DNA from 4 places in the Burkholderia cepacia complex sp. TUM26381 genome. Region 4 is predicted to be linked to each of the others. Evidence: riboswitches for the same ligand, from Rfam matches in the RefSeq annotation. Region 4 holds a riboswitch; each other region holds the start of a gene.
The links. Region 4 has a riboswitch for cobalamin ahead of ACWMMN_RS23730 (TonB-dependent receptor domain-containing protein). Riboswitches for the same ligand answer to the same signal wherever they lie in the genome.

Region 1 (5,441 bases), on a different replicon from region 4:
TCGAGGCAGCGCACGAGCCAGAACTGATGCGGCGGGATCGCATCGAGATGCGCGAGCGGTTCGCGGCCGAGCGTGAACAGCGGCCGCCTGAACGGTGCGAGCGCAGCTTCGATGCCGGCCCAGTCGTCGACCATCCGCCAGTCGTCACCCGGTTGCGGCATCCAGGGCGCGCGCCGCAACGCCCAGAGCGGCACACCGGCGTCGCGGGTCGCGGCAGCGGCGTTCGCGCTGATCTGCGCGGCATACGGATGCGTTGCATCGATCACGAGGCCGATGCCGGCGTCGCGAAGATACGCGGCCAAGCCGGCGGCCCCGCCGAAACCGCCGACGCGCACGTCGCAGCGCAGGTCGTCGGGGGTCTTGCCGAGACCGGCCAGGCTATAGACGTGATGCGGGCCGAGCGCGCGCGCGATTTTCAGCGCGTCGCCGGTGCCGCCGAGCAGCAGGATCCGCGCGCTCATCGCGCCTCCCCGACGAAGCGCCCCTGACGGTCGATCGCGAACATCTCGACGGCGACCGACGGCGGCACGATATCGCGTGCGACGCGCAACGCCTGTGCGCAGACGAGATCGCCGAGCGGCACGCCGTCGGCCTGTGCAAGCTTCAGCGCTTCCTGGCTCGTGTTCGCGGCGCGCATCGCGGCCTGCAGCGCATCGCTCGCGCCGGCGTCGGCCGCCCATTGTGCGAGCAGCGGCAGGTCGATGCTCGAATGGCGGCTGTGCAGGTCGAGGTGACCGGCCGCGAGCTTGCTGAGCTTGCCGAACCCGCCGCACATCGACAGGCGCGCGACCGGCGCGCGCCGCAGGTGCTTGAGCACCGCGCCCGCGAAATCGCCCATCTCGATCAGCGCCATGTCGGGCAGGTGGTAGTGCGCACGCATCGCGTCCTCGCTCGCGTTGCCCGTGCACGCGGCGATATGCGCGATGCCGTTTGCGCGTGCGACATCGATGCCCTGGTGAATCGACGCGATATAGGCGGAACACGAGAACGGCCGCACGATGCCGGTCGTGCCGAGGATCGACAGCCCGCCGACGATGCCCAAACGCGGATTCATCGTCTTCAGTGCCAGTGCCTCGCCGCCTTCGACGCCGATCGTCACGTCGAAGCCGCCCGCGTAGCCCTGTTCTGCCGCGAGCGCTTCCAGGTGGGTCGTCATCATCTGACGCGGCACCGGGTTGATCGCCGGTTCGCCGACGGGCAGCGTCAGCCCCGCGCGGGTGACCGTGCCGACGCCCGGCCCCGCATGAAAGCGCACGCCGGGCGCCGCCGCGAGCGCGACGCGCGCGAAGATCAGCGCGCCGTGCGTGACGTCCGGATCGTCGCCGGCATCCTTGATCGTGCCGGCTTCGGCGCCGTCGGCCGTGGTGCGGCAGAACTCGAGCCGCATCATCACGCGTTGCCCCTTCGGCAGCACGATCTCGACCGCGTCGTCCGCCTGGCCCGCGAGCAGCAGCCGCGCGGCGGCGAGCGACGTCGCGGTCGCGCAGCTGCCGGTCGTATAGCCGAAGCGCAGCGGCGCGGGCTGTTCGGGGGTTTCGTCGCGCATCACGCGTCCGTTGCGTTCGCCGGATTCGACGCGCCGGCCGTGGCGATCGCATCGGCCCTGTCGTCCGCGTCGGGCTTGCGCACGTCATATAGCGTGACCGGCAGCGGCTGACGCCACGTGTCGAAGCGGCCGAGCGGCTCCGCATGCGCGAGCGACACGCGCGTGAGCGTGCCGCCGTGCGCGTCGCGCCACGCGGCGAGCGCCATCTCGCCCTGCAGCGTGACCGCGTTCGCGACCAGCCGGCCGCCGGGTTTCAGCGACGACCAGCACGCGTCGAGCACGCCGGGCGCCGTCGCACCGCCGCCGATGAAGATCGCGTCGGGCGTGGCAAGCCCCGCAAGCGCATCGGGTGCGCGGCCCGCGACGAGTTGCAGGCCCGGCACGCCGAGCGCATCACGGTTGTGTTCGATGAAACGCTGCCGTTCCGCATGCGCCTCGATCGCGATTGCCTGGCAGGATGGATGCGCGCGCATCCATTCGATGCCGATCGAGCCGCTGCCCGCGCCGACGTCCCACAGCAGCTCGCCGGGCGCGGGCGCGAGGCGGCCGAGCGTCATCGCGCGCAGGTCGCGCTTGGTGAGCTGGCCGTCGTGGCGGTATGCATCGTCGGGCAGGCCGGGCGTGAGCGCGCGGCGCGGCGCGTCGGGGCCGGCCTGGCAGTCGAGCGCGACGAGGTTGAGCGCGGCCGTTTCGGCGACGGTCCAGTCCTGCGCGAGGCCGTCGAGACGCCGTTCGAGCGGGCCGCCCAGATGTTCGAACACGCTGATGCGCGTCGGCCCGAAGCCGCGTGCGGCGAGCTCGGCCGCGACGGCGGCCGGCGTGCGGCCGTCGGCGCTCAGTACGAACAGGCGCCGCCCCGGCAGCAGGTGCTGCGCGAGCGTCGCGAGCGGACGCCCGACAAGCGAGACCGCGCCGACGTCCTGCAGCGCCCAGCCCAGGCGCGCGGCCGCGAGCGACAGCGACGACGGCGCGGGCAGCACGCGCCATTCGTCGGGGGAAAGCTGGCGCGCGAGCGTCGCGCCGACGCCGAACAGCATCGGGTCGCCGCTCGCGAGCACACATACGGGCGAGCCGCGCCGCGCGAGCACGCCCGCGAGATCGAACGGCGACGGCCACGCTTCGCGTTCGGCACGCAGCCGTGCCGGCAGCATGTCGAGATGCCGTTTCGCACCGACCACGCGCATCGCGTCGAGCAGCGCGCGTCGTGCGCTGCGCCCGAGCCCCGCGTAACCGTCGTCGCCGATGCCCACTACCGTCAGCCACGCCGTCATGCACCCTTCCCCATCGTTCGATTTCCTGCCATGTGTTGCGATGCGCAGCCGCCGTGCCGCTGCGCGTTGTTCCGTTGACGGCCGCCGCCACCGCCTGCCCGGGCGCGGATGCGGCAGCGATTTCAGCCGCGCGGCATGCCGCCGAGATAGTTCAGCAAGGTCAGATACATGCCGGCGATCGATGCGACCAGCAGCCAGCCGAGCAGCAGCCACACGAGCGGCCGTACGCCGCCTCGCCGGAACAGCCAGGTTCCACCTGCCACGATCGGCACGACGAGGCCGGCGAGCCCGACATTCTTGGGCCACTCCGCGGACGGCGCAAATGGAATCAGCACGAATGCGAGCAGCATCCATGCGGGAATGGCCAGCAAGGCCAGCGCAATCCCCATGCCGAACAGCTCCGTCCTGCCGAGTTTCATCATTGCGGATCCCGGCGCGTCGCCGGTCGAATGCCGAGCCGCCAATCGTACCATCCACGCGACCGCTCGCAGTCCGCCACAGCCATGCTGCGACACGGTCCCGGCGCCAATCGCCGATGTCGGGCCGGTGCCGAAATCGGGTATCCTACGGCCGTTCGTTCGCCGGTGCCCTTCGGGGCCGAAGAGGGAACACAGGGCGCGTTGCGCGCCGCTGTGGCTGCCCCCGCAACTGTAGACAGCGAGCCGATCTCCCCCTCATGCCACTGGTTTCACCGGGAAGGCCGGGAGCCGGTGCCGACCTGTCAGCCAGGAGACCTGCCGGCCTGAAAGTGCGTGCGTGCCAGTCGGCGTCGGGCGGGGTGTACCGATGCGTTGGCCGCGGCGCGACACTGTCCCGGTATCCCGTTGAGTTCCGCCCCCGATTCGATTCCTGCGTCGCCCGCCGTGCGCCCGTCGGCTTGCCCGGGGCTCGTGCGCGTGGTCGCGGCCGCCGACGGCGGGCTGTGCCGGATCAAGCTGCCGGGCGGCCGGCTCGACGCGCGCCAGGCGCGTGCGATCGCCGCCGCCGCGCGTCAATACGGCTCCGGCGCGATCGACGCGACCAATCGCGCGAATCTCCAGCTACGCGGCATTCGCGACGGCGCTGCCGATGCGCTGACGCGCACCTTGCTCGACGCGGGGCTTGGCCCGCGCGTCGATGCGGCCGCGGACCCGGCCGCCGACACAGCCGCACTTGCTGCAAGCGACGACGTCCGCAACATCCTGCTCAGCCCGCTCGCCGGGCACGATCCCGCCGCGCTCGTCGACAGTCACGCACTCGCCCTTCCGCTGCTCGACATGCTCGCGCATGAGCCGCGCCGTGGCGAGCTGTCGCCGAAGTTCTCGATCCAGCTCGACGGCGGCGAATCGGTCGCGGCACTCGATCATCCGCATGACATCTGGCTGGCCGCATGGCGCCGCGCAGACGGTGCGGTACGCATCGCGGCCGGGCTGTCCGGCTGCCCGCCGGTCGCGGATGGCGACCGTCCTGCGTCGGTCGACGTGTCGCCCGACCAGGCTGTCGCGCTGGTCCGCGCACTGCTGCTCGCGTTCCTCGATCTCGCGCCGGCCGATGTCACGCGGATGCGTGCCGTGCTCGCGACAGCCGGCGAACGTGCGTTATTCGAGCGCGCACAGCACTACCTGCCCTTCCCGCTCGCGGCCGATCCCGCGCTCGCCGGCTGGCGGCGCATGCCCGCTCACCCGGCGCTGCGGTTCGGCGCGCACCCGTCGCTCGATGCGGCGCGCTGCAGCGTCGGCGTGCAATGCGTACTCGGGCGGCTCGACGCGGCGCAACTGGAACAGCTCGCCGCATTGGCCGAAGCCGACGGCGACGGCACGCTGTCGATGACGCCGTGGCAAGGCCTGTTTCTGCACGGCGTGCCGAACGAACGCGCACCGGCCACGCGCGACGCACTCGCGACGATCGGCCTCGTTTGCCAGTCATCCGACCCGCTTGCGACGTTCGTCGCCTGCACCGGCAGCGCGGGCTGCGCGAAAGCGCGCGCCGATACGAAACGCGACGCGCTCGCGCTCGCCGCGCACATCGGCCATCCGGTCGATGTGCACCTGACCGGTTGCGAACGCCATTGCGCGCTGCCGCGTCCCGCGACGCATACGCTCGTCGCGGTGGCGCCCGCGCATTACGACCTTTATCGGCGCGACGCGGCCGAGGGCCTCGGCGCCCCGCTCGCGCGCCATCTGACGATTGACCAGGCCGCAGCCCGTTTGGCGGGCGCGCGCCACAGCCAGGACACCACCGATGCTTGACTACATTCGCGACGGGCAGGAAATCTACCGGCAGTCGTTCGCGACGATCCGTGCCGAGGCCGACCTGTCGCAGGTTCCGCCCGACCTCGAGAAACTCGCGGTGCGCGTGATCCATGCGTGCGGGATGGTCGACGTCGTGTACGACCTGCGTTTTTCGGCCGGCGCCGGTACGGCGGGCCGCACGGCGCTCGCGGCCGGCGCGCCGATCCTGTGCGACGCGCGGATGGTCGCCGAAGGCATCACGCGCGCGCGGCTGCCGGCCGGCAACCGCGTGATCTGCACGCTCGGCGAGCCGGAGGTGCCCGACCTCGCACGGCACCTCGGCAACACGCGTTCGGCCGCCGCGCTCGAACTGTGGCGCCCGCATCTCGCGGGCAGCGTCGTCGTGATCGGCAA
Region 2 (5,441 bases), on a different replicon from region 4:
TAGACCAGCGCGCCCCACGCGCCGACGCATGCGCCGACGAGCGGGAAATAGCGTGCGGCCTGGTCGAGATCGCCGGCCGCGTAGCCGATCGAACTCGGCACGGGCACGCGCGTGAAATAACCGAGCGCGACGAAGAAGTAGCGCAGTTCGGCCCGCACGCCGCGCGCGCGATCAGGCGTCACGATTGTCGACACCCGCGGATTCGAAACTCGCCATCTCGCTGAGGAACGCGGCCGCCGCGCGCACGAGCGGCAGCGCGAGCGCGGCGCCCGTGCCTTCGCCGAGCCGCAGGTCGAGCGCGAGCAGCGGCTTCGCGCCGAAATGCTCGAGCATGCGCCGGTGTCCGGCCTCGTGCGACGTATGCGAGAACACGCAGTAGTCGCGCACGCCGGGGGCGATGCGCTCGGCCACGAGCAGCGCGGCCGTCGCGATGAAACCATCGACGAGGATCGTCATCTGCTCGCTCGCGGCCGCGAGGTACGCGCCCGTCATCATCGCGATCTCGAAGCCGCCGAACGTCGCAAGCACGTCGAGCGGCGCGACCGCGTGCGAATGCTTGACGAGCGCGCGGCCGAGCACCGCGCGCTTGTGCGCGAGGCCCTGGTCGTCGAGGCCCGTGCCGCGCCCGACGCATGCGTCGATCGGCACGTCGAGCAGGCGGCTCATCAGGCACGCGGCCGACGACGTGTTCGCGATCCCCATCTCGCCGAAACCGATCACGTTCGTGCCGAGTGATGCGTGCAGGCGCACACGTGCCGCGCCGGCGGCCAGCGCCGTCATCGCCTCGTCGCGCGTCATCGCCGGCTCCGCCGCGAAGTTGCGCGTGCCGCGCGCGACCGGCAGCGACACCAGCCGGTCCGACAGCGGCAGCGGTGACGCGACGCCCGCATCGACGATCTCGAGCGTGCTCTGCGCGACGCCCGAGAACGCGTTGATCGCGGCGCCGCCGGCCAGGAAATTCGCGACCATCTGCGCAGTCACCGCCTGCGGATAGGGACTGACGCCCTCGGCCGCGATCCCGTGGTCGCCCGCGAACACGATCGTCACCGGACGCTGCACGACCGGCCGCTCGGTGCGCTGGATCAGGCCGATCTGCAGCGCGACCGCCTCGAGTTGGCCGAGGCTGCCGGGCGGCTTGGTCTTGTGGTCGATCACATGCTGCAGGCGCTTGCGCAGTGTGTCGTCGAGGGGCGCGATCGCGGGCGGGAAGTGGGTCGGAGTCGTCATCGAGGAGCCGTGTCGTGCGCGCGGCATGCGCCGCGCATCGAAAGAATCGGAAAGGGAAAGCTCATTGTCGCGCAGGCCACGCCGGCAGCAGCGCATCGCGACCATTCTCGCGGATCAGCACGAGCGGATAGCCGAACGCGTCGCTCGCACGCGCGGGCGTCAGCACGTCGTGCACGGGGCCGGCCCATGCGCGGCCGCGGCCGTCGAGCAGCAAGGCATGCGTCGCGAAACGCCGTGCGAGATTCAGGTCGTGACACGAGAACAGCACCGTGCGCGGGCCCGTTTCGAGCCACGCGGTCAGCGCGGTCAGGCAGTCGATCTGGTGATGCAGGTCGAGATGCGCGAGCGGCTCGTCGAGCAGCATCAGCGGCGCATCCTGGCACAGCGTCGCGGCCAGCGCGACCCGCTGCCGCTCGCCGCCCGACAGCGACAGGACGTCGCGCGACGCGAGCGCGGTCAGGTCGAACGTCGCGAGCGCATCGCGCGCGGCCGTTCGGTCGCCGTCGCGCTCCCAGCCCCAGCCGCCGAGATACGGAAAGCGGTTGAGCAGCACCGTGTCGAACACGGTCGCGCTGAACGCATCGTGCAATTGCTGCGGCATCAGCGCGCGGCGTTGCGCAAGTTGTTCGGGGCGCCACGCGGCAAGCGGCCGGCCGTCGATCTCGACGTGTCCGCCGGCCGGCGGCTGCAGCCCCGCGAGCGTCGCGAGCAGCGTCGTCTTGCCTGCGCCGTTCGGCCCCGCGACACACCAGATCTCGCCTGGGCGGAACGCCTGCGTGAAGCGGTCGAGCAGCGTGCGCGCGCCGGCCTTCAGCGTCAGGTCGACGGCCGCGCAAGTCATGTCGCCGCCATCGGCGTATCGTGCGGCATCCGTCATCGCATCGGTCTCCTCAACAACATCCACAGGAACACCGGTACGCCGATCAACGCGGTCATCACGCCGACCGGCAACTGCGCGGGCGCGATCGCGGTGCGCGCGAGCAGGTCGGCCGCCATCACGCCGCCGCCGCCCGCGAGCATCGCGGCCGGCAGCAGCATTCGCTGGTCGTTGCCGAACGCGAGCCGCAGCGCATGCGGCACGACGAGTCCGACGAAGCCGATCGTGCCGGCCGTCGTCACCGCGGCCGCGGCGGCCAGCGACGCGACGAGATAGATCCGCACGCGCAGGCGCGCGACGGGCACGCCGAGCGCCTGCGCAGTCGCGTCGCCGCGCAGCAGCACGTTCAGTTGCGGCGCGGCCGGCAGCGCGACGCAGGCGGCCAGCAGCAGCGCACTCCATGCGAACCACGGCGCCGTCACGCCGTTGAGGTCGCCCGTGAGCCAGAAGATGATGCCGCGCAGCCGCGCATCGGGCGCGAGCGACAGCAACAGCGTGACGAGCGCGCCCCACCCTGCCGCGATCACGACACCGGTGAGCAGCAAGCGTGGCGACGCGTCGCGCGAATCGCCGCGCCACAGCTCGCGGCGCGCGAGGCCGAGCACGAGCGCGACCGAGACGAGCGAGCCGGCAAATGCGGACGCGTCGACGAGCCACCACGCGCCGCCCGCGATCATCGCGACGAGCGCGAAGCCGGCCGCGCCGCCGGACACGCCGAGCACGTAGGGTTCCGCGAGCGGGTTGCGCAGCAGCACCTGCAGCAGTGCGCCGGCGAGCGCGAGCAGCGCGCCGCACGCGAAGCCGGCGAGCGCGCGCGGCAGGCGCAGCGTGCGGACGATATCGGCGAACAGCGCATCGCCGCCATGCGGCACGAGCGACGCGAGTGCCTGCCACGGCGACATCGGCACGCTGCCGATCGACAGCGACGCGACGAACAGCAGCGCGACCACGGCGGCCAGCGCGGCCCAGATCGCGGCGGCGCGCGCGGCGCTCATGCCGTGCACGGCCGCGCGCATGACGCGCGGCGCATCCGATTGAGGGTGCCGGCCGGACGTGACAGGGACGCCGCGCGGACGATTGGGGTCAGCATCGAAGAACATTCCGTGAAGCATTGCGCGCCCCGCCTCCCCGCAGGCCACGCGTCACGAAGCCCATGCGGGCTTCCCGTCTCGGCCGGTATCCGGGCTGGCGGCGGTCCGGCTCGCCTTCCCGCGCGTTTCACGCGCAGTGGCCCGCGCCCGCGTGCGACATCTGCACGCAAAACGCGCCCGAGCCGGCCTGCGTCAAGGGACGCGGCCGCTTACCGTTGCGGGGGCAGCGCAGGCTGGTGTGCTCCCGGAGCGCACGCCCTGCTTCCCGTTTAACCGCGCGTGCCACGCGCGAGCACCGAGGCGGCGCCAGTTTAGGAGCGGGTAACGCGAGCGTCAAGGAAGCGTCCGGACACGTACGGGAAGCACCGATTCACGGCAAGAAGCAGGGGTGTTACGACTGGAAACGTTACAGATGTCGGATTGCACGGTATTCCGCGCTAAAATGCTGGGTCTTTAGAGGACGCAGCAAATGCTCAACGAACTCGAAACCTTATCTCAAAATATTGGCCGTCTGATTTCGCTGAACAAGCGCTATCACGCGGAACGGCTCGCGCTCGAGGAGCAGGTCGCGCAATTGCGCGCGGAAGCGGACACGGTCCGCGCGGAACTCGCGGAACTGCGCGACGAACGCAATGCGCTCGCGGCCGAGCGTGACACGCTGTCGGCAAAGATCGACGACGCCCAGGTGAAACTGAACGCGATTCTCGAAAAGCTGCCGCGCTCGAAAAGCGCGGAGCAAGCCGACAACCAGCTCGACCTGCTGGATGCGCAGGCGCGTCCGGATGGCGATGACGCGGCCAGCCACGGAGAACATGCATGAGCACCAAGCAGATCGAAGTCTCGATTCTCGGTCAGGCCTATCGGCTCGCCTGTTCGGCCGAGACCGAAGCGGCGCTGCTCGAGGCCGTCGCGCGGGTCGACGCCGAAATGTCGAAAATCCGCTCGAACAGCTCGGTACGCGGCACCGATCGCATTGCGGTGATGGCGGCGCTGTCGCTCGCATCGGAATTGCTGCGGCTGCAAACGAGCGTGCGGCACGGTGAAGCATTTCCGGCGGAGGAAATCCGTCGTACAATGCACCAGATGAACGAACAGCTCGGCGCGGTGCTCGCACAGCACGAGACGCAGTAACGTTTTAATCGATGCGTCGATTCCCCTTGATCTCTGCGATCAACGGTGGTCAAATTGGCGCATCGAATCACAGTTCAGTCAGCTTCCCTGCCTGGTTCGCCAAGGTCATATATTCCTTGAACCAATGCCATGTGCACGGTTGCGGAAATTTGTAGCACGGGCGCGCGCGTCACTCTGTCTGATGTACCCGAAGTGCTGCTAACTGCGACCAATTCTGAACCCCAGGTTCAGGATGCCGGCCTAGCGGCCAAGGCGGGGGCCTATCCAACGGCATCGGGCACGTCCCGGTGCCGTTTTCTTTTGTAGCAGCCTCTTTCTGCGTCGATCACGATCCATGCAATACTGGCTGATGAAGTCCGAACCGGACGAAGCAAGCATCGACGATCTCGCCAACGCCCCGCAGCGCTCGCTGCCGTGGACCGGCGTGCGCAACTATCAGGCGCGCAATTTCATGCGCGACACGATGAAGATCGGCGACGGCGTGCTGTTCTATCACTCGAGTTGCCCCGAGCCGGGCATCGCGGGCCTCGCCGAAGTGTCGTCGACGCCCTACCCCGATCCCACCCAGTTCGATCCGAACAGCCCCTATTACGACCCGAAATCGACGCAGGAAACGCCGCGCTGGCTGCTCGTCGACGTGCGCTACGTGAACAAGTCGCCGCTCGTGCCGCTCGCCGCCCTGCGCGAACACGACGAGCTCGCCGACATGCGCGTGCTCGCACGCGGCAACCGGCTGTCGATCACACCCGTCACGCGCGCCGAATGGCGGTTCATCACCGAAAAGCTGATGAAGTAAGCGCGCGCCAAAGGTCAAATCTGGTCAGCACGTGCTGCCGTCACGGAACTCGCGGCACTTTCGCGCAGCCTAAGCAACCGCTGCCGGTCGATCGGGCCGGCTGTCGTTTTTTTCGTCGCGCGGTACGCCCGCGTCGCGCACGCGCAATCCGCGTGCGCGCCCTCGCACAAGGAGTCCAACAATGACCAAGAAATCCGCACTCGCGCTGTCGCTCGCCCTCGCCGCTGCCGTTCCCGTCGCGCTGACGCTCGCGTCGCCCGCCGCGCACGCGCAGACCGCAAACCCGCATTTCCCCGAGCCGGCGGGTGTGCTGTCGCTG
Region 3 (5,441 bases), 1.1 Mb from region 4:
CGATTTTCGATCGCGACGGCGGCGCACAACGTGCGTCAGGTTATTGCACCTGGCTGCGCAATGTCTTCGCCGCAGCGACCATGTTCGTCAGCGCCGGAATCACTTCCGCCCACTGGCGCGTCTTCAGGCCGCAATCCGGATTCACCCACAGGCGTTCCGCCGGAATCCGTTCGGCCGCCTTCTTCATCAGGCCGACGATGTGCGCCTGCGTCGGGATGTTCGGAGAATGGATGTCGTACACGCCCGGCCCGATTTCGTTCGGATACTTGAAGTTGTCGAACGCGTCGAGCAACTCCATGTCCGAACGCGACGTCTCGATCGTGATCACGTCCGCATCCATGTCCGCGATCGACACGATGATGTCGTTGAACTCCGAATAGCACATGTGCGTGTGGATCTGCGTCTCGTCCTGCACGCCGTTCGCGGTGATGCGGAACGACTCGACCGCCCACTTCAGGTACTCGCCCCATTGCACGCGGCGCAGCGGCAACCCTTCGCGCAGCGCGGCCTCGTCGATCTGGATCACGCGCACGCCCGCCTTCTCGAGATCGAGCACTTCCTCGCGGATCGCGAGCGCGAGCTGGTAGCACGACACCGAGCGCGGCTGGTCGTCGCGCACGAACGACCAGTTCAGGATCGTCACGGGGCCGGTCAGCATGCCCTTCATCGGCTTGGTCGTCAGCGACTGCGCGTACGCGATCCATTCGACCGTCATGGCCTTCGGGCGGCTGATGTCGCCGAACAGGATCGGCGGCTTCACGCAGCGCGAACCGTACGACTGCACCCAGCCGAACTGGCTGAATGCGTAGCCGTCGAGCTGCTCGCCGAAGTATTCGACCATGTCGTTGCGCTCGGCTTCGCCGTGCACGAGCACGTCGAGTTCGAGCGCTTCCTGCTCGCGGACGCTGCGTTCGATCTCGGCCTGCATCGCCGTGCGGTAGCCGGCCTCGTCCAGCGCGCCGGCCTTGAACTGGCTGCGCGCCTGGCGGATTTCGGCGGTCTGCGGGAACGAACCGATCGTCGTCGTCGGGAAGGCCGGCAGGTTCAGTCGTGCCGACTGCTTCGACGCACGTTGCGTGTACGGGCTCACGCGGTTGCCGAGCTGCGCGTCGATGCGCGCAATCGCGGCCTTCACCGCCGGGTTGTTCACGCGCGGCGAGCGGCGGCGCGAATCGATCGCGGCGGCATTCGCGGCGAGCGAATCGGCCACCTTGTCGCGGCCTTCGTTCAGCGCGGTCGCGAGCACCGTCAGTTCGTCGAGTTTCTGCAGCGCGAACGCAAGCCACGAGCGGATTTCCGCATCGAGCTTCTCCTCGCTCGCGAGATCGACCGGCACGTGCAGCAGCGAGCACGACGGCGCGAGCCACAGGCGATCGCCGAGCTGCTGAGCGAGCGGTTCGAGCCAGTCGAGCGTCGCGTTCAGGTCCGTCTTCCAGATGTTGCGGCCGTTGATCGCGCCCACCGACAGCACGCGCTCGGGCGGCAGTTCACGTACCAGTGCGTCGATTTCGTCGCGTGCGTTGATCGCGTCGACATGCAGGCCGTCGACCGGCAACGAGGCAGCGAGCGTCAAGTTGTCCTGAAGCTGGCCGAAGTAGGTGGCGAGCAACACCTTGATGCGGCGCGTTTCCAGCGCGGCATACGCGGTACGGAACGCCTGGCGCCATTCGGCATCGAGCTCGGCCACGAGAATCGGCTCGTCGATCTGCACCCATTCGACGCCCTGCGCGGTCAGCGTGTCGAGCAGCGCGCCGTACACGGGCAGCAGCTTCGGCAGCAGCGCGAGCCGATCGGATTCGTCCTTCGCCTTGCCGAGCCACAGGTATGTGACGGGGCCGAGGATCACCGGCTTCGCGTTCACGCCCTGCGCGTTTGCCTCGGCCAGTTGCTGCAGCAGGCGCGACGGGTCGAGCGAGAAGTTCGTGTCCGCGTGGAACTCCGGCACGATGTAGTGATAGTTCGTGTCGAACCACTTCGTCATTTCACCGGCCGCGACACCGCCGCAGCATGCGGCGTGTTCTTCCGCCGACTGCGCCGAGCGGCCGCGCGCGACGCGGAAATAGTTGTCGAGCGCATCGCCGTGGAAGTCCTGCACGCGCTTCGGCAGGTTACCGAGCGTGAAGCTCATGTCGAGCACCTGGTCGTAGAACGCGAAGTCGCCGATCGGCGCGAGATCGAGATCGCGCTGGTCGTGCCAGTGGCGCTGACGCAGCTCGGTGCCGAGCGCCTTCAGCGCGTCGCGCGACGACTCGCCCTTCCAGTAGCGCTCGAGACCGAACTTGAGTTCGCGCTTCGCGCCGATGCGCGGAAAACCGAGGTTGTGTGTCGTAACCATGAAGCTGCCGTCCAGAGAAAAATTGAAGATCCGGCAGTCATCATAGGGATTTCAAACCATGAAATAAAATGGCATTATTTCATTCATCCATTAAAATTTCTCATGCATTCGTTGCGCAGGCAAAATCCATGCTGGAACGATTCCATCTCGTCGTCATTCGTGAAGTCGAGCGCCAGGGCTCACTGACCGCGGCCGCCAATGCGCTGCACCTCACGCAATCGGCGCTCAGCCATACCGTCCGGAAAATCGAGCAGCAGCTCGGCACGCCGATCTGGGACCGCGAAGGCCGTGGCCTGCGGCTCACACAGGGCGGCCAATATCTGCTGAAACTGGCGAACCGGCTGCTGCCGCAGTTCGAGCTTGCCGAGGAGCGGATGAAGCAGTACGCGAAGGGCGAGCGCGGCACGCTGCGCATCGGGATGGAGTGCCACCCGTGCTACCAGTGGCTGCTGAAGGTCGTGTCGCCGTACCTGTCGCGCTGGCCCGACGTCGACGTGGACGTGAAGCAACGCTTCCAGTTCGGCGGTATCGGCGCGCTGTTCGGCTATGACATCGACGTGCTCGTGACGCCCGATCCGCTGAACAAGCCGGGCCTGCGCTTCGATTCCGTGTTCGACTACGAGCAGGTGCTGGTGGTCGCCGACTCGCACCGGTTCGCGAACGCCGACTACGTGACGCCCGAGCAACTGACCGACGAGATCCTGATCACGTACCCGGTCGAAACCGACCGGCTCGACATCTACAACCAGTTCCTGACGCCGGCCGGCATCGTGCCTCGGCGGCACAAGTCGATCGAGACGACCGACATCATGTTGCAAATGGTGGCGAGCGAACGCGGCGTGGCCGCGCTGCCGAGATGGCTGGCCCACGAGTACGCGGACCGGATGCCGGTCGTGCCGGTCAAGCTCGGCAAGAAGGGAATCGCGAAGCAGATCTTCCTCGGCATCCGCGAAGCGGACGCCTCGATCGACTATCTGGCCGCGTTCGTCGCGCTGGCGCGCGAATCGACGTGGAGCGCGCCGCGCATGCTGCGCTAGGCGCGCCCGGTTGCGCTGCGCGTCAGGCGGCGCGCAGGCCGATGCGTTCGCTGCGCTCGACCCACGCGCCGAACAGCAGCCCGATCGTCGTCCACATGATCACCTGCATGCCGATAGCCGCAACGCGGAACTTCCACAGCACGGCCGCCGGGAAATCGGCCGGTAACTCGCTGACCGACGGCAGCCCGATCTGCACGGCCGCGATGATCGCGACAAACACGAGCCCGGCGACGATCGACGCGTTCCACTGGCCGAGCTTTGCCAGCAAATGGCGGCGCACGCTGACCGAGAACACCATCGTCGCGACCGAGATCGCGATCATCAGGAAAAACAGGCCCGTGCGATAGCCGATCGTGTCGGGATCGCCGACCGACGGCGGATTGGCCGGGTACTTGAGGTTCGGCACGATCACGAGCGCGATGAACGCCGCCAGCGCGAGCCACGCGGCCAGCGGTCGCGCGGGGAGGCGGCTGCCTCGCCCATAGGCAAACGCGAAGACCAGCGAGAACAGCCCGCCGAATGCCGCGCCGTAGGTCACGACACCCGTCAGCAGGCCGAGGCCGGCCTGCGTGTGACGGCTGACCAGTTCGGGCTCCGGTGCCTCGCCTTTGGCAGCGTCGGCTTTTTCTTCGAAGGAGATTGCCTGATCGACTTGCGGTTCGCCGACGATTTTCGCGAAACCGAACGTGAGGAGGCCCGCGGCGATGCCTGCGAGCATCCCGCGCATGAGCAGCTTTCCGACCATCTTGACCTCCGCGTCAGTGGCAGGGAAAGCCGAGCAGATGGCGGCCGTCGTGGACGAATTCGTGAACGTACATGCCCGGCACGAGCGACGTTGCGCCCTGTTCCGCGCCGACGAAATAAAGCGCGAGCAACAGGATCAGGCCGACGAATATGGCCCAGGGCAACAGTTCACGGACGGGGATGGGTGCCGGCACGACTGCCGGCTTCAGCACTGCTTCGCTCATGGATGCACCTCAGGGGAATCGCGCCCCGGCAAATGTTGGATGGGTACGAAGGCAGGTCTGGCTTCCGGGATCATCGATCACCGGTTACAGTGGCGCGACCGCGCCGGGATTGCACCGGCTTCCGCGTTTCGTATCGGGCGAATTGTACGCGCGAACGTTCGCGGAATGAAGGGACCGCTCGCGAACGATTGCCCCCGGCCCGGATCCTACGAAGCCCGACATGACCCTGCCTGCCACGCTGTACCTGATCGCGCATGCATCGACCCGGGCGATGCGCACCGGCACGTTTCCCGACGACGATCCGCTCGATGCACACGGGCTCGCCGAAGCCGCTGCATTGCGCGACCGGTGGGCAAGCATCGCCGGCTCACTCGCGCTGTGCAGCCCTGCACGCTGTGCACGGCAGACCGCCGACGCACTCGGTCTGCGCTCCGAAACTGACGACGCGCTGCGCGACATCGATTACCGAAACTGGCGCGGCAAGCGCTTGCACGACCTTGCACGCGACTTGCCGGACGAACTGGGTACGTGGATCGGCGACCCGTCCGCGGCGCCGCACGGCGGCGAATCGTTCGAAGCAGCCATGCGCCGCGTCGGCACATGGTTGAATGCGCTGCGACACGACCGCGACATCGTCGCGATCACGCATGCGCCGATCGTTCGCGCGGCCGCCGCCCATGCGCTGCGGATGGATTCCAGGGCGGCAACCCGTATCGGCGTCGCGCCGCTGTCCTGCACGACGCTCGTTGCATCGCCGGATGGATGGACGTTGATTGCGGACGGCAACGCGTAGGCCCGCATTGCGCTCACGATGTGGGCAACGATGCGTGCCGGTACGTCGCGTCACGAATGCATGCCTTCAATCACCTTACGCATCTGCAAGACACACCGTTCGTCCTCCCGACTGTCATCAAACTGACGGCTAGCCGCAGCTAGGATCGGACGCGGTTCCCTTACGAGATGCCGTCATGAATCAACCTGCTTCGTCCGCACCGAACACGCCGGGCTCCGTCGAACGCACCAGGCAGGTCGGCTATGCCGTCTTCCTGCTGGTGCTCGTGCTCGGCGCCGTCTATATCGCCACGCACCTGATCGACGATC
Region 4 (5,441 bases):
GCGACGTTCCGGATGGACTCGCTGCGTCGTACGCGCAGCCCGGCCGCATGCCTCGTCGACTTGACCGGCCTGTTCTGCTATCTGCAGCTGTTCGGCTGGCTGATCGGGCAACCGCTGCGGCCCACTGGCGTGTGGCTCGGCCATCCGCGCCGCGACGACGCGGTGCCGCTGCTCGGGCTGTTCAACGCGCCGGTCGACGTCGGCCGGAAAACCTACGGCTTCGCGTTCGACGCGACGCGGCTCGATTGCCGCGTGATCCGGCAGCCGGGCGAGCTCGACGCGTTTCTCGTCGACTTTCCGTTTCGTCTGATCGATGCGGCGCCGGCCGTCGTGTCATGGGCGCAGCAGGTGCGCGGTTTTCTCGATGCGGCGCTCGCGCGCGAACAGGCGCTGCCGGCGCTCGCGGAACTGGCCGCGTGGCTCGGCGTCAGCGACGCGACGTTACGGCGGCGGCTCGCGGCGGAAGACAGCGGCTATCACGTGCTGCGCGAACAATGCCTGGCCGATGCGGCACGGCGATGCCTGCACGAGACGGACTGGCCGATTACGCGCGTGGCCGCGTATCTCGGCTTCGGCGGCGAAGAAGCATTCCGGCGCGCGTTCGTGCGCTGGACCGGCGTCGCGCCGAGCCGGTTCCGGCGCGAGCGCTGGGCGCCCGATCACCCCGATTCTTCAGACGAAAAACACGACACCGGCGCATAAGCGAAAGGATTCGGAAAGCAGTTGCCGGGTAATGACGTTTTTTCGCATCCCCGCGCGGCGCGGCAATTGACGCGCCCGAGCGCACGCCATTACCCTTGCGCGCTGATGGTTCCCGGAGACGGGATCAAAAGGGAACGCAGGAGGGGCAACGCCTCGAAACTGCGGCTGCCCCCGCAACTGTGAGCGGCGAATCCGTGCCACTGCATGCCACTGGGAAACCGGGAAGGCCTGCACGGATGACGACCCGCGAGCCAGGAGACCTGCCATCGACCCGAGGTCCAGCAGCCGCACCGGGCGGGGTGTCCCGATGCGCAAGCACCGCCGTTGGCGGTCGCCCGTTGCATGGACGACCCGACCTCAGGATCCGTCAGATGCCCTTCGTTCCCGAATCCGCTTCCCAGCCGGAAGCGTCGCACCGACACGCCGTCGGCATGCACAACCTGCCCGCCCTTCGCTCGCGACCGCCGTACGCGCAACACGCCTTCTCCCGCTGTCTCATGAACATTCGCCATCTGCTCGCCACGTCCGCCGCCACCGCGCTGCTCGCCCCGATCGCCCATGCCGCCGGCGACACCGCGCTCCAGCAGCCGCCCCAGCCGGTGGAAAGCGTCGACCTGCCGACGATCAGCGTGACCGACACGCGTCGCCTGCCCGAATCGTTCGACGGGCGCTATGCGACGACCCAGGTCCTCACGCGAACCGACCTCGACCGGCTGTCGCCGAGCGACCCGAGCATCACTCAGGCGCTTGCGACGCTGCCCGGCGTGACCGTTTCGCAGAACGGCGGCCCCGGTTCGTCCGCATCGGTCAGCATCCGCGGCTCGTCGGCGAGCCAGGTCGCCGTGTTCATCGACGGCATCCGCATCGGCTCGCCCACCACCGGCATCGCGCCGTGGGCCGACCTGCCGACGGAAGCGTTCGAACGGGTCGAAGTGATCTCGGGCCCGGCCGCCGCGTCGTTCGGCGCCAACGCGATGGGCGGTGTCGTGCAGCTGTTCACGCGCCGCTCGTCGAGCCAGCCGAACCAGACCACCGTGTCGTTCGGCGGCGGGTCGAACAAGACGTTCGACACGCAGTTGCGCACGTCGGGCACAGTGCCGTCGACCGGGCCGCTCGCCGCGCTCGGCGGGCTCACCTACTCGCTCGGCCTGCACACGTACAACACGGCCGGCATCGATTCGACGCGGCCGGTCTTGCCGTATCACGAGGACGGCCGCAATCCGTATCACGCGCAGGATCTCGATGCGCGCCTCGGTTACGCGCGCGACAACTGGTCGGTCTCGACGTTCGCGCTGTATCACCGCTCCGACCTGTCCTACGACAACAGCGGCTATCCGAACCGCCAGCTCGATCACCAGCTGACGACCGGTCTCGCGTTCCATCTCGACATCACGCCCGATACGCAGTTCGACCAGTCGTTCGGTTATGCGAACGATCGCCAATTCCTCTACGCGAGCGATCCGGCCATCCCGACCGACCAGATCAATTCGCAGCGCATCAGCACGTCGACCTCCCTGACCCATCAGGAGCGCGGGTTCCACCTGTTCGGCCTGCCGCTATCGGGCGAGAGCAAGCTCGGGTACGACTTCACGCGCGAACAGGCGTTCCTGCCGATCGACGCGCCCGGCGGCATACCGACGCGCAACGACTCCGCGTTCTCGCTGCATCAGTCGGCCACGCTCGGCAGCGTGACGCTGTTCCTCGCGGGGCGTCGCGAGATCATCGCCGGGCAAGGCGTGAACACCGGCAATGTCGCGCTGTCGTGGGCGATCACGCCGGTCTATACGGCGCGCGTGTCGTACGGCAATGCGTTCCGCCTGCCGAGTTTCAACGACCTGTACTACCCCGGCTACGGCAATCCGAACCTCAGCCCGGAACGCAGCACGTCGGTCGAGGCCGCGCTCGACGCGAACACGTCGTACGGCACGTTCACCGCCGCGATCTACGACACGCGCGTCAGCAACCTGATCGCGTACAACCCGGCGACGTATTCGCCGATGAACATCGGCCGCGCGCATATCCGCGGGATCGACCTGTCGTACAAGGGGACGATCGGCCGCTACACGCCGGTGAGCGTCGCGATCGGCCTCCTGAATCCGCAGGACGAGACCCATGACAGCTGGCTCAACCGCCGGCCGCGCCAGACGGTCAGCCTGAACGTGGACCACACGTGGGACGAACTGCACCTGCACGCGCTCAGCACGGGGGCGTCGCTGAACTACGGCGGGACGACCTTCGACGATCCGGTCAACACGACGTACCTGCCGTCGTACCTGACCGTGAACCTGCGCGCGTCGTACCGGATCAATTCGCACCTGACGGTGTCGGCCACGCTGTCGAACCTGTTCGACCGGCAATACATGACCGCGTACGGCTACAACACGCTCGGGCGGACTGCGTTCGGCAAGGTCAGCTACACGTTCTGACGGCGCGTCGCCTCGGCGCCTGCGTCGCGGGCGCCGGCACGCACGGGAAATTGACATCGCAGCAAAACCTAATAGAATTAGGTTTTTGACTAACCTGCATAGCATCCGTCATGGCACGTGCCGGCATTACCATGGACAAGCTCGTCGAAGCCGGCGCGCAGCTCGCCGATGAAACCGGCTTCGAACAGCTCACCGGCGCAGCGCTCGCGCGGCATTTCGACGTCAAGCTGGCCAGCCTGTATTCCCATATCCCGAGTTTCGACGACCTGAAGAGCCGGATCGCGCTGTTCGCGCTGCAGGAGCTCGCCGATCGCGCGACCGACGCACTGGCCGGCCGCACCGGCAAGGACGCGCTGGCCGCGCTCGCGAACGTCTATCGCGACTATGCACGCGCGCATCCCGGCCGCTTTGCGGCCGCGCGCCATCCGGTGAGCGCCGAGCGCGCCGCCGGGAGCGCGGGCGGCCGGCTCGTGAGGATGACCTCGGCCGTACTGCGCAGCTACGACCTGCCGGATGCCGAGCAGGCCCATGCGATCCGCCTGCTCGGCGGCTTCTTCATGGGCTACGTGACGCTCGAAGGCGCCGGCGGCTTCTCGCACAGCGCGCCGGATTCCGATGCGTCGTGGTCGCGCAGCCTCGATGCGCTCGACGTGATGCTGCGCCACTGGCCTTCGGCCGCATGACGCGCCGGCTGGAATTCAAGCGATGAAAGACAAACCTGACGGCGTCGTACTGGCGAGCCGTGTCGTGCCTTTCCCGGCATCGATCAGCGACGAAGCGCGAAGCGCGTTGCAACGACTCGTCGGCAACGACGGCGTGCCGCTGAATGCGCTGCACGTGATGCCGGCGCTGGACGATCGCGACGCGTGGATGCGCGTGAAGGCGGCCGCCGATGAGCACTACGCGGCCGCCGTCGAGAAGCTCGCCGGGTATCTGCGTTCGAGCGTCGAGACGATCCGCGCCGGCCACGCGGACGTGCATGTCGCGACGCCCGAAGCGCCGGTGTCCGATGCATGCGCCTACATCGACCTGCACGGCGGCGCACTGATCGTCGGCGGCGGCGCCGCGTGCCGCGCCGGCGCGCAAATGCAGGCCGACCGGCTCGGCATGCGCTGCTACGGCGTCGACTACCGCATGCCGCCCGGCCATCCGTATCCGGCCGCACTCGACGATTGCATCGCGACCTATGCGCACGTGCTGGCGCGCCACGCGCCGGAAAACGTCGTGATCGGCGGCCGCTCGGCCGGCGGCAATCTCGCAGCCGCGATGGTGCTGCGCGCCCGCGACGAAGGCTTGCCGCTGCCGGCCGCGCTGGTGCTGCTGTCGCCGGAAGCCGACCTGACCGAATCCGGCGACAGCTTCGAGACCAACCGGCTCGTCGATGTCGTGCTGCCCGCGTCGCTGATGCCGAACAACCTGTTGTACGCGAACGGCGCCGATCTCGCGCATCCGTACCTGTCGCCGCTGTTCGGCGATTTCGCCGCCGGCTTCCCGCCGACGTTCATCCAGAGCGGCACGCGCGACCTGTTCCTGTCGAACGCCGTGCGCCTGCATCGCGCGTTGCGGCGCGCGCAGGTGCCCACCGAGCTGCACGTGTTCGAAGGGATGCCGCACGGCGGGTTCATGGGTGCGCCGGAGGACATCGAGCTGAGCCAGGAGATCGCGCGCTTCGTGCATGCGCATTTGCCGGCGCTGCCTGCCGCAAGCACTCGCTAGAACGGCGCCCCGCGTCAGGACCCGAGCAGGCCGCGCACACCCGCGACCAGCTGGATCGCGCCGAATACCGCGATGACGGCGGCCGACACGCGCGACAACCCGTGCATGAACGCGAACGACAGCTTCGTGCGCAGCGCCGCAGTCGCGCTGCTCAGGCACAGCCACCACGTGGCGGAACCGATGAACACGCCGGCGACCATCCACGCCACGGCCGGCCACATCGCGCCTTCCCGCGCAGCCTGCAGCGGGCCGAGCGCCGCGAAAATCCCGATGAACGACACGATCGTCATCGGGTTCGACAGCGTGAGGCCGAACGTCGTCAGGAAATCGCGCAGGACGGTCGTGCGCGGCAGGTCGCGTTGCACCGCCGACGCGGCCGGCGCCTGACGCCCGATCGTCCACGCGAGCCACACGAGGAACGCGCCGCCGCCAATTTTCAGGCCGACGGTCAGCATCGGGAATGCGGTGACGATACCCGCGATGCCGAGCGCACCGAGCAACCCGTAGATCGCATCGGCACACGCGGCGCCGATGCCCGTCGCGAACCCCGCCTGAAAGCCGCGGCTCAGGCTGCGCTGAATGCACAGCATGCCGATC

Region 1: another riboswitch for cobalamin. It lies ahead of cobG (precorrin-3B synthase); the one in region 4 lies ahead of ACWMMN_RS23730 (TonB-dependent receptor domain-containing protein).
Region 2: another riboswitch for cobalamin. It lies ahead of ACWMMN_RS13045 (FecCD family ABC transporter permease); the one in region 4 lies ahead of ACWMMN_RS23730 (TonB-dependent receptor domain-containing protein).
Region 3: another riboswitch for cobalamin. It lies ahead of ACWMMN_RS18710 (CbtB domain-containing protein); the one in region 4 lies ahead of ACWMMN_RS23730 (TonB-dependent receptor domain-containing protein).

What each region holds. Positions count from the first base shown of each region.
Region 1 covers NZ_CM172006.1:1,838,678-1,844,118, reverse strand. Annotated here, with positions in the region: gene ACWMMN_RS08625 (cobalt-precorrin-6A reductase) at 1-461, opposite strand, end outside; gene ACWMMN_RS08620 (cobalt-precorrin-5B (C(1))-methyltransferase) at 458-1,546, opposite strand; gene cbiE (precorrin-6y C5,15-methyltransferase (decarboxylating) subunit CbiE) at 1,546-2,817, opposite strand; gene ACWMMN_RS08610 (hypothetical protein) at 2,940-3,236, opposite strand; cobalamin riboswitch at 3,383-3,573, shown strand; gene cobG (precorrin-3B synthase) at 3,681-5,045, shown strand; gene ACWMMN_RS08600 (precorrin-8X methylmutase) at 5,038-5,441, shown strand, end outside.
Region 2 covers NZ_CM172006.1:2,776,016-2,781,456, forward strand. Annotated here, with positions in the region: gene ACWMMN_RS13030 (adenosylcobinamide-GDP ribazoletransferase) at 1-182, opposite strand, end outside; gene cobT (nicotinate-nucleotide--dimethylbenzimidazole phosphoribosyltransferase) at 172-1,227, opposite strand; gene ACWMMN_RS13040 (ABC transporter ATP-binding protein) at 1,289-2,104, opposite strand; gene ACWMMN_RS13045 (FecCD family ABC transporter permease) at 2,101-3,216, opposite strand; cobalamin riboswitch at 3,259-3,510, opposite strand; gene ACWMMN_RS13050 (hypothetical protein) at 3,665-4,015, shown strand; gene ACWMMN_RS13055 (cell division protein ZapA) at 4,012-4,326, shown strand; RNA gene ssrS (6S RNA) at 4,408-4,589, shown strand; gene ACWMMN_RS13065 (EVE domain-containing protein) at 4,661-5,122, shown strand; gene ACWMMN_RS13070 (SIMPL domain-containing protein) at 5,304-5,441, shown strand, end outside.
Region 3 covers NZ_CM172007.1:411,648-417,088, reverse strand. Annotated here, with positions in the region: gene metE (5-methyltetrahydropteroyltriglutamate--homocysteine S-methyltransferase) at 41-2,335, opposite strand; gene ACWMMN_RS18720 (LysR family transcriptional regulator) at 2,464-3,372, shown strand; gene ACWMMN_RS18715 (CbtA family protein) at 3,395-4,117, opposite strand; gene ACWMMN_RS18710 (CbtB domain-containing protein) at 4,131-4,340, opposite strand; cobalamin riboswitch at 4,374-4,511, opposite strand; gene ACWMMN_RS18705 (histidine phosphatase family protein) at 4,561-5,133, shown strand; gene ACWMMN_RS18700 (inorganic phosphate transporter) at 5,309-5,441, shown strand, end outside.
Region 4 covers NZ_CM172007.1:1,551,173-1,556,613, reverse strand. Annotated here, with positions in the region: gene ACWMMN_RS23735 (AraC family transcriptional regulator) at 1-702, shown strand, start outside; cobalamin riboswitch at 792-984, shown strand; gene ACWMMN_RS23730 (TonB-dependent receptor domain-containing protein) at 1,200-3,128, shown strand; gene ACWMMN_RS23725 (TetR/AcrR family transcriptional regulator) at 3,260-3,811, shown strand; gene ACWMMN_RS23720 (alpha/beta hydrolase) at 3,834-4,844, shown strand; gene ACWMMN_RS23715 (LysE family translocator) at 4,859-5,441, opposite strand, start outside.